Regions from separate parts of the Rhodoferax sediminis genome, predicted to be linked through region 1. Evidence: riboswitches for the same ligand, from Rfam matches in the RefSeq annotation. Region 1 holds a riboswitch; the other holds the start of a gene.
The links. A riboswitch is a leader RNA that binds a small molecule or an ion and turns the genes downstream of it on or off. The one in region 1 is predicted to bind cobalamin.
Positions count from the first base shown of each region.

Region 2: another riboswitch for cobalamin. It lies ahead of EUB48_RS08705 (TonB-dependent receptor domain-containing protein); the one in region 1 lies ahead of EUB48_RS03105 (TonB-dependent receptor).

Region 1 covers NZ_CP035503.1:651,318-655,742, forward strand. Annotated here, with positions in the region: gene EUB48_RS03105 (TonB-dependent receptor) at 1-1,587, opposite strand, end outside; cobalamin riboswitch at 1,668-1,909, opposite strand; partial or broken gene EUB48_RS03110 (IS21 family transposase) at 1,936-2,224, opposite strand; gene tnpA (IS66-like element accessory protein TnpA) at 2,255-2,650, opposite strand; gene EUB48_RS03120 (IS5 family transposase) at 3,061-4,173, shown strand.
Region 2 covers NZ_CP035503.1:1,806,334-1,810,758, reverse strand. Annotated here, with positions in the region: gene EUB48_RS08715 (ABC transporter substrate-binding protein) at 1-54, opposite strand, end outside; gene EUB48_RS08710 (cobyrinic acid a,c-diamide synthase CobB) at 51-1,412, opposite strand; gene EUB48_RS08705 (TonB-dependent receptor domain-containing protein) at 1,431-3,263, opposite strand; cobalamin riboswitch at 3,345-3,586, opposite strand; gene EUB48_RS08700 (cell division protein ZapB) at 3,637-3,867, shown strand; gene EUB48_RS08695 (cell division protein ZapA) at 3,864-4,205, shown strand.

The sequences.
Region 1 (4,425 bases):
GCGTACGGCTGCATCGACACGCAGCCCGACCATCTTGGTCAGCGCATGGGAGGCGTCGATTTCCAGACCCTGGCGGCGCGTGGGATCGAAATTGACGTTGGCACCCGCAAAGCCAAAAGGTCCGGCCGCATTCGGATCAAAGCCAATTTCGTTTTCAAGCATGCTCCGATACAGCCGGGCTTCCAGCTTTCCTGCCTCGTAGGCCCAACGCGTCCCCAACTCCAGATCGCGCGAGGTTTGCGGCTTCAGAATCACTCCCGGCGTGGTGAAGCTGAACTCGTCCACATTAGCCAGGCGAAAGCTCCGTCCGGCGCGCCCATACACCGTCACGCCCTGCGCCACCGGCTGACTCACGCCCAACTCCCAGGCGTGCTGCCGGTCCGACAGTCCGGCCGCCGCGCTGGTGCTGTCCTTGGCAATGCGTTCCGTGCGCCAGCCCGCGCTCAGGCGCGTGCCACTGCCAGGCAAGGTAACGTCGTCTTTCACGTACCATGCACGCGATGACTGCTGCGCCACCGAGCCAAAGGCGCCCAGCACGTCACGGCTCCAATCGTTGTAGTCGGTGCCCAGTATCAGCGCATTTTTCACCTCACCGAGCCTGGCTTCGTTGCGCGCGCGCAGCGAGTAGTTGTTCGCGTCGATGTCGTAGGCAAAAGGAAAACCGCTGAGGCTACTGACAAGATTCTTTTGCCGCGAGCCTGCGTCCGCCGCCAGTTGCCAGTTGCCAAGCATGGCTTCGGCGAAAATGCTGTTGCGAGTATTCCTGATGTGGGCGTGGTCGTTCGGCGTCGTGGTTTGCTTTGGATCGGCCGCGTACTGCGCGGCGGTGAGAGCGCCCGGCAAACCCGTATCGAGCGAATCTTGCGAGTAGCGGGCGCCCAGGCGCAACCAGTCGTTCGACCACTGCCCTGTCACCGAAGCGCCATCCACTTTGGAGCGGAAGTTGTCCCGATGGTTGTCGCTGTCGCGTTTCAATCCGGACACGTCGAGCGAGAATCCTCCGCCGGCCACCGTGGCATTGGCTCGCGCTTCCCGCAGCCCGTAGCTGCCGGCCCCTGCATAGACCGACGCCGAGTTGTGGCGCGCCTTGCCGGCGCCTGCCTTGGTCGTGATCAGGATTACCCCGCCGGTAGCGCCTTCGCCATACAGCACGGCGCCACTGCTGCGCAACACCTCGATGCGCTCCACGCTATCGATGGGAATGCCGGCCAGGCGCGTGCCGCCAAGGTCGGCTTCGCTGATCTTCATTCCATCCACCATCACAACCTGGTTGCTATCGGCCGTGATGCCAAAGCCTCGAAGATCCAGCGCGTAATCGCCGCCGCCGTAAAAGTCCTGCCGCCCGACGACACCCAGCAACCGCATCAGCGCCTCATTCACCGTGGTGGTACCGGATGCGCGTATTTCATCGGCCGTAATGACGCTCACGCCAAGCGGCAGAGACTCGGCGGGTTCGGCGAAGCGCGTGGCCGTGACTATGGTTTCATTCAGGGATGCGGCAGGCTGGTTTTGCGCCAGCACGGGAAACGCGGCGGTCAACGCCAGCGGCAGCACGGCAAGGCGCGCACGGGAAATACAGGTTTTCATGAAGGGAACAATCCGCAAAAAAGCCCTCACCGGCGTCCCCGCCAGTGCTTGAGCGTTACGACGGCAAAGCTCGAAGAGCCATGGCCGCCACCTTGATGGCCGGTATCCGGGCTGGCGGAGCAATTTGCGGGTCGCCTTCCCAGGCGCGTGTTCAAGACGCCCAGTGGCTGTGTGACCGGCAAACCGAATCTGGAGGGATTCGTCCGCTTACCGTTGCGGGGGCAGCGCAGGTTAGGTTTGCTGTTGGCAGCGCACCCTCCTGCTTCCCGTTGAACTGCGGCATGTGAACCACACCGCGAGCACCAACGCAGCAATTGTAAAGTCTAAAACAGTGTTTCCCAATTCAGGTAGATCGCCGTACTCCTGTGCGCTGCGAATGAGCGCGTGCTGCTGGGTGAGCGTTGACGCCGACGATGTCGGGGCACCGGCCTGCAGGGGGGCCAAGGCGTTGGCCATCAGCCGCTCGGTCAGCGCCTTGACGTGCCGGTAGCTGAGCACACCGTGTTCTATGGCCTGCGCACAGGCCGCGTCGATGAAGCGATTGGGGTAACGCTTGGCCAGGCCCACGATGCCCCAGAGCTTGCGCTGGCCGACCCCGCCGTTCAATGGCAAACAGCATCTGGTACCGCCGCTGGGCCGTAAGCAAGCCACGCGGTATCTATGCGGATCATCTCAGCCAGTCGCGCAGCCAGGCCGCGCAGGACTCAGCACCTTCGAGCGGCCAGTTCACGCTCACCGAGCCCGTGCCACGGTGAACTTCGATACGGATGTCGCGTTTGATCTCTGCAGGCATGGCCGTAGTCCTAAACGGTTCAACTGCGCCAGCCTGCAGGGTTAGTGGCACAAAGCCCTGCGACGCAACCGACAACCCATCATGGGCATGCTCACGAAGCCAGCGGTGGACAATATTGGCATTGATGCCGTGGGCCAGCGCAACGCCAGCGACCGACGTGCCATCGGTTTGGCACTGCGCTACGACCTGCGTCTTGAGTTCTGGGCTGTAGAAGCGCCGCTTGGGGCGCCCGGCGATCGCCTCGCTCGCCATGGTGTGCATGATCTTCATCGTGCACACCATGCCCGACTGCTGGGTCTATCTCAAGATGGGATCACCGTTTGCTTACCGATCAACTGAAGATGCCTTAGGTCTATGCGTCACAGAGCGCCGGGGCAGGGTGGCAAAGTGCGATCCATGGTTCTGAGTGGGCCTGGTAGCGTCACGCTTGAACCAGGTACGGCGTCACCCTTGAGCCGTGCCCCAGTCGTCCTTGTGCCAAGGGGGCGTCGAGGCCAGTCACCGTTGGGCTGTCTTCTGCCAGAACCCGACATGCTGGAGTTGCAGGCGTCACTGTTGAACTATGCCTCGTCACGGGGAATCGAGCCCTAACAGGCTGTTGAAATTTACCCGCATGTAAACGTCGTCTGCGGGATGGTCGTTATCGATATTGTGTTCATGCTCATAACGGAGAGAATGCGATGCGAGGATCAGACGCAATGCAAGAAGCGCTGTTCACAGTGGCCAAGCTGGAAGATTTTGTTCCTGCGGATCATCCGCTGCGCGGAGTGCGCACGCTGGTCAACGAAGCGCTTGGACGGCTGGGGGGCCTGTTCAACCTGATCTACGCGGACACAGGCCGAGCCTCCATCGCCCCGGAGAAGTTGCTGCGGGCCATGCTCATCCAGATCTTCTTCTCGGTGCGCAGCGAGCGCCAGTTGATGGAGCAGGTACGCTACAACCTGCTGTACCGCTGGTTCATCGGTCTGGCCATCGACGACGCCGTCTGGGACCACTCCACCTTCTCCAAGAACCGCGACCGCTTGCTCGAACACGAGGTGGTGGAGAGCTTCTTCACAGAGGTCATGACCTTGGCCGACAAGTGCCAGTTGCTGTCCAAAGAGCACTTCTCGGTGGACGGCACGCTGATCCAGGCGTGGGCCAGCCACAAGAGCTTCGTGCCCAAGGACGGCAGCAATGACGACGCCAACGGCGGGGAGCCGAGCGGGCGCAACACCCAAGCCAACTGGAAGGGCAAGCCGCGCAGCAACGACACCCATGCCAGCACCACTGACCCTGACGCACGACTGTTCAGAAAGAGTCACAACACCGCCGCCATCATGAGCTATCAGGGCCATGTGCTGATGGAGAACCGCTCGGGGCTGGTGGTGGGTGCCGTCGTCACCCATGCCGACGGGCTGGGCGAGAGAGCCGCGGCGCTGGCGATGCTGGACACCTTGCCCGGTACGCACCCCAAAACCGTCGCCGCAGACAAAGCCTACGACACGCGGGACTTCATTGCCGCCTGTCGCCAGCGCCGCGTCACGCCTCACGTGGCCAGTAACGACACACGCATCGGTGGCAGTGCCATCGATGGGCGAACAACCCGGCACGCCGGCTATGCTGTCAGCCAGACGATCCGAAAGCGCATCGAGGAGCACTTCGGCTGGGGCAAGACCATCGGGCGCATCAGGCAGACACTGTATAGAGGCATCCGACGGGTCGATCAGCACTTCAAGCTGACGATGACAGCCAGCAACATCGTGCGAATGGCTCGACTGTTCACGCGAATACCGCAAGGAGCAGTCCAATGAATCACCAAAGGCCACCGCGCCAGGCTCTAGAACGCAATGGCGAGACGAAACGGCCCCTCGCCCGGCAATTGCAACCACTGGATGACCTCGCGTCCGTCGCTCAGAATGGCTCATTGCAGCAAATTTCAACAGCCTGCTAACTGGCAAACTACAGTGGCTCGCCACCGTGGGCTACAGCAAGGCGCAAGCGCATCACGAAGGTATGCGCCATGATGATTTTCAATGCTTCATGGGCCTCCGGGCTGAGACGCA
Region 2 (4,425 bases), 1.2 Mb from region 1:
CATGCAGACAATGCGCTGCGGGCCGTTCTGCAACTCAAAATTCAAGGCACTCATGAGACAGTTCCCCCAGTACCGGTCCGGCGCGCGAACAGGGCCGCCACCGCCTGTGGATTGGACGCAAACCACGCATGGAAGTAGCTGGCGCGGAGGCTGCCAGCTTCGTACAAGGCCTCGCCCGCGACGGGCGCCGCCTCGCAGCCCGGCCGCGCAGTGCGGGTGCGGACCGCCAGCGGCGTGGCGCAGGTCGAGTAATGGAAGGTGTGGCCGCGCAGCAGCTGCCCGTCAATCACAAGCTGCTGCGGCCCGAGGGCGGCCAGACGTTGTTGCATGGTGATGCGGCCGGGTAGCAGGCCCCACTGGGCATGGGTCTCGCCGTCCTTTGTCACGAGTTGATCGAACAGCACCATCATGCCACCACACTCGGCCCAGACGGGCTTGTGCTGCGCCACGTGCGCGGCCAGTCCATCGCGTAGACCCTGGTTGCGCGCCAATTGCTCGGCATGCAGCTCCGGGTAGCCGCCGGGCAGCCACACCGCGTCGCAATCGGGCAGTGCGGCGTCCGCCAGCGGCGAGAAAAACACCACCTTGGCGCCGAGCGCCTGCAGACACTCCAGGTTGGCGGCGTAGATAAAGCAGAAGGCCGCATCGCGCGCCACCGCCACCGTGGTGCCCAGCAACGGCTGCGCGCCCGTGGCTGGCGCGGCAGCACTCGCGGCCGGCTCAAACGACACGGCCCAGCGCTGCAAATCAGCGCCGGACATCTGCGTGAGCGTCGTGCCCGCCAGCGCGTCGGCGGCTGCATCGAGCCGCGCCATGGCGTCATCGACCTCGCTGGCCACTGTCAGTCCCAGGTGCCGCTCCGGCAATGCGAGCGCCGGGTTGCGCATCAAGGCCCCGAGCCAGTGCGCTGGCTCGCGCAAGCTGGCCCGCAGCATGTCGGCGTGGCGCTCGCCGGCGACCCTATTGGCCAACACACCGGCCCAGCGCAAGCCAGCCCGGTAATGCTGCAAACCGAGCGCCAACGCGCCAAAGGTCCCCGCCATAGCGGAGGCGTCAACCACCGCCAGCACCGGCAGATCAAACCGCTGCGCCAGATCGGCCGCGCTCGGCGCGCCGTCGAACAGGCCCATCACGCCTTCGACGATGAGGAGGTCGGCCTGCTGCGCTGCCTGGTGCAGGCGTTGGCGGCAATCGGCCTCGCCGGTCATCCACAGGTCGAGTTGATGCACCGGCGCGCCGCTGGCCAGTGCCAGCCAGTGCGGGTCCAGAAAATCCGGCCCGCACTTGAACACCCGCACGCGCCGGCCCTGGCGCGTGTGCCAGCGCGCCAGCGCGCAGGCCACCGTGGTCTTGCCCTGGCCGGACGCCGGTGCCGCGACCAGGATGGCGGCACAGCGCGCCGGCTCAGACATATGGACTCGCTGGCGTCATCACTGAGGCGCCCACCGCAGACTCGCGTAGAAGGTGCGCCCCGCAGTGGTGAACGTGTTGGCGAGCTGGTAGTTCTTGTCCGCCAGGTTGTCGACGCGGGCAAGCAGCGTCCAGTCTTTGCTCAGGTGGGTGCTGGCGTACAGGCCGACCAGGGCGTAGCCGCCCAGGGGCTGCATGTTGGCGGCATCTTCATAGCGCCGGCCGGAGAACTGGGCTTCGGCGCCCACGGTCCACGCGGCGAAATGGGTATCGGCGCCCAGGGTGCCGTGCTGGCGCGCGCGCCGCGCCAACAGATTGCCCGTGCTCAGATCGCGCGGATCCTGCAGATCCAGCGACGCATGAACATTCACCAAACCGAATTGCTGGCCACCCGAGAACGTCACGCCCGAGTACTCGGCTTGTGCGGTGTTGGTGTAACAGCCGAACGGGGACGCACAGGGTCCGGGCGCCGCGAAGCTGATCAGATTGGCAACCCGGTTGCGGTACGCCACGACGCTGAAACTGGCGGCGCCTTGCGCGTAGCGCACGCCGAGCTCCATGTTGCGGCTGGTTTCGGGCTGCAGGGTCGGCACGCCATACTGGCTGAACAGCTGGTACAGCGTCGGCGCGCGGAACGCCGTGCCGGCCGAGGCGGTGGCACGCCATTGCGGTGTGAGGGCAAAACCGTAGGCGGCGCTGCCGGTCGTGCGTCCGCCAAATGCGCTGTCCTGGTCGCGGCGCACATTGAGCTGCAGCGTGTGCCGCCGGTGCGTCCAGCCGTAGCCCAACGCCAGCGCGTTCTGCGAGCGATCGGCGTCGATCGGGGCATTGTCCAGGTGGTCCTCCTTGCGCTCCAGCGCCGCGGTCAGCAGGTGCTCGCCCAGCCGCAACTCGTTCTGGAACAGATAGCCGCGCAAATGGGTTTCGGCCAGGTAGGGCGACGGCGTAGTTTCGTAATGATCACGCGAATCGGTCACGCTCAGTTTGGTGCTGTACACATCGCTCCACTGCGACAGCCAGTTCAGGCCGATGGCGTCCAGCTTGTGCCGGCTGTGGTCGTCCACCGGGCTCGATGGGTTGAAGCCAAAAGCATCGAATTGCGAATTCACGTCGCTCGCCAGCGCCGTAACGTCCACACGCTGCGTCTTGTTGATCTGCAGGCCGAGCCTGGCGTTCCCCGACTCGCTGCGATAGCCGTCGTTGTCCGGGTTGTGGGGCGTGCCCGTTTGCGAGTCAAAACCCGTGCTGGTTTCCCTGGCGAGTCCGAGCGAGTAATCGAACGCCCCGCTGGCGCCGCTGAGCGAAGCATCGACCTTCCTGGTGTTGTAAGTGCCGAATCCGATGCCGATCGACGGTGAGAACGCGCCTTCTCCCTTGCGGGTGAACAGCTGAATTACGCCGCCGATCGCGTCGGAGCCATACACCGCAGCCGCCGGGCCGCGCAGCACCTCGATGCGGTCGATCTGGGCCAGCGGAATGGCCTCCCAGCCGGCGCCGCCGGTGGACTGAGAATCGACGCGCACGCCATCGATAAACACCGCCGTAAAGCGCGATTCCGCGCCGCGCAGAAACACACTCGTAGGAGAGCCGACATTGCCCGAGCGGCTGATCTCGATGCCCGGCACGCGGGCCAGCACATCGGCCACGCCGGTGGCGCCGCTGCGCTCAATGATGTCGTGGTCGATGATCGTGACATCGGCCACCAGGTCGGCCAGCGGTTGCGCCACGCGCGTCGCCGTCACCACGGTTTCCTGTAGCGAAGAGGAAGACTGGTTTTGCGCCAGCACGGGAATCGCGGCACTCAACGCCAGCGGCAGCACGGCAAGGCGCGCACGGGAAAGACAGGTTTTCATGAAGGGAACGATCCGCAAAAAAGCCCTCACCGGCGTCCCCGCCAGTGCTTGGGCGTAACAAGCAGCCAGGCTTGATGAGCCATGGCCGCCACCTTGATGGCCGGTATCCGGGCTGGCGGAGCAAGTTGCGGGTCGCCTTCCCAGGCGCGTGTTCAAGACGCCCAGTGGCTGTGTGACCGGCAAACCGAATCTGGAGGGATTCGTCCGCTTACCGTTGCGGGGGCAGCGCAGGTTAGGTTTGCTGTTGGCAGCGCACCCTCCTGCTTCCCGTTGAACTGCGGCATGTGAACCACACCGCGAGCACCAACGCAGTAATTGTAAAGTCTAAAACTGTCACAAACCCTACAATTGGTATTGAATCACCAGAGAGTCCATGGCAAATCCGACCCCCATCGATCAGATTGCAGAGCGCGTCGAGCGCCTGCTCATGCGTTACGGCGAACTGCAGCGCACGAATGCCTTGCTCACCGAACAAGTGGACACCCTCACGCGCGAGCGCGACTCCCTGAAGTCGCGCCTGAGCGCGGCGCGCGCGCGCGTCGATGCGCTGCTCGAGCGCCTGCCGGAATCGGGCGCGGGCACGACCCAAAAGGATGCCGGATGAAGCAACTCGAAGTGCAGATCATGGGGCAAAGCTACCTGCTGGGCTGCCCCGAAGGCGGCGAGTCGAGCCTGCTCGATGCCGTGGAACGCGTCGACTCCGCCATGTGCAAGATTCGCGATGCAGGCAAGGTCAGGGCGCGCGACCGCATTGCCGTGCTGGCGGCGCTGAACCTGGCCTCCGAATTCTCGCAGCAAAGCGCCGCGGCACTACAGGCATCGGCCAGCGCCACGCCAGGCACGACCTCGCCTGGAGTTGAAAGCGCCGGCGCGGACCCCCGGCTGGACGCCCTGATCGAGCGGCTGGACAGCGCCCTGTCGGTCGACGGTCAACTGCTCTGACAACTCACCGCGATGGCGCGTCTGCGCCTACAATGAAACTGTCTGCGGTGCGTATCGGGCTTTAATTTCCTTGAACCAATGCTCTTAGAGCTCGGGCTTGGTATATCGCTTGGCGAGCGTGATCATCTCGCGTCAGATGAACCCAACACCAGGCTGCCCTCGCCCACCTGAACCCCGGTTCAGGATGCGGGTCCGGTAGCATTCGCAGACACCTATAATT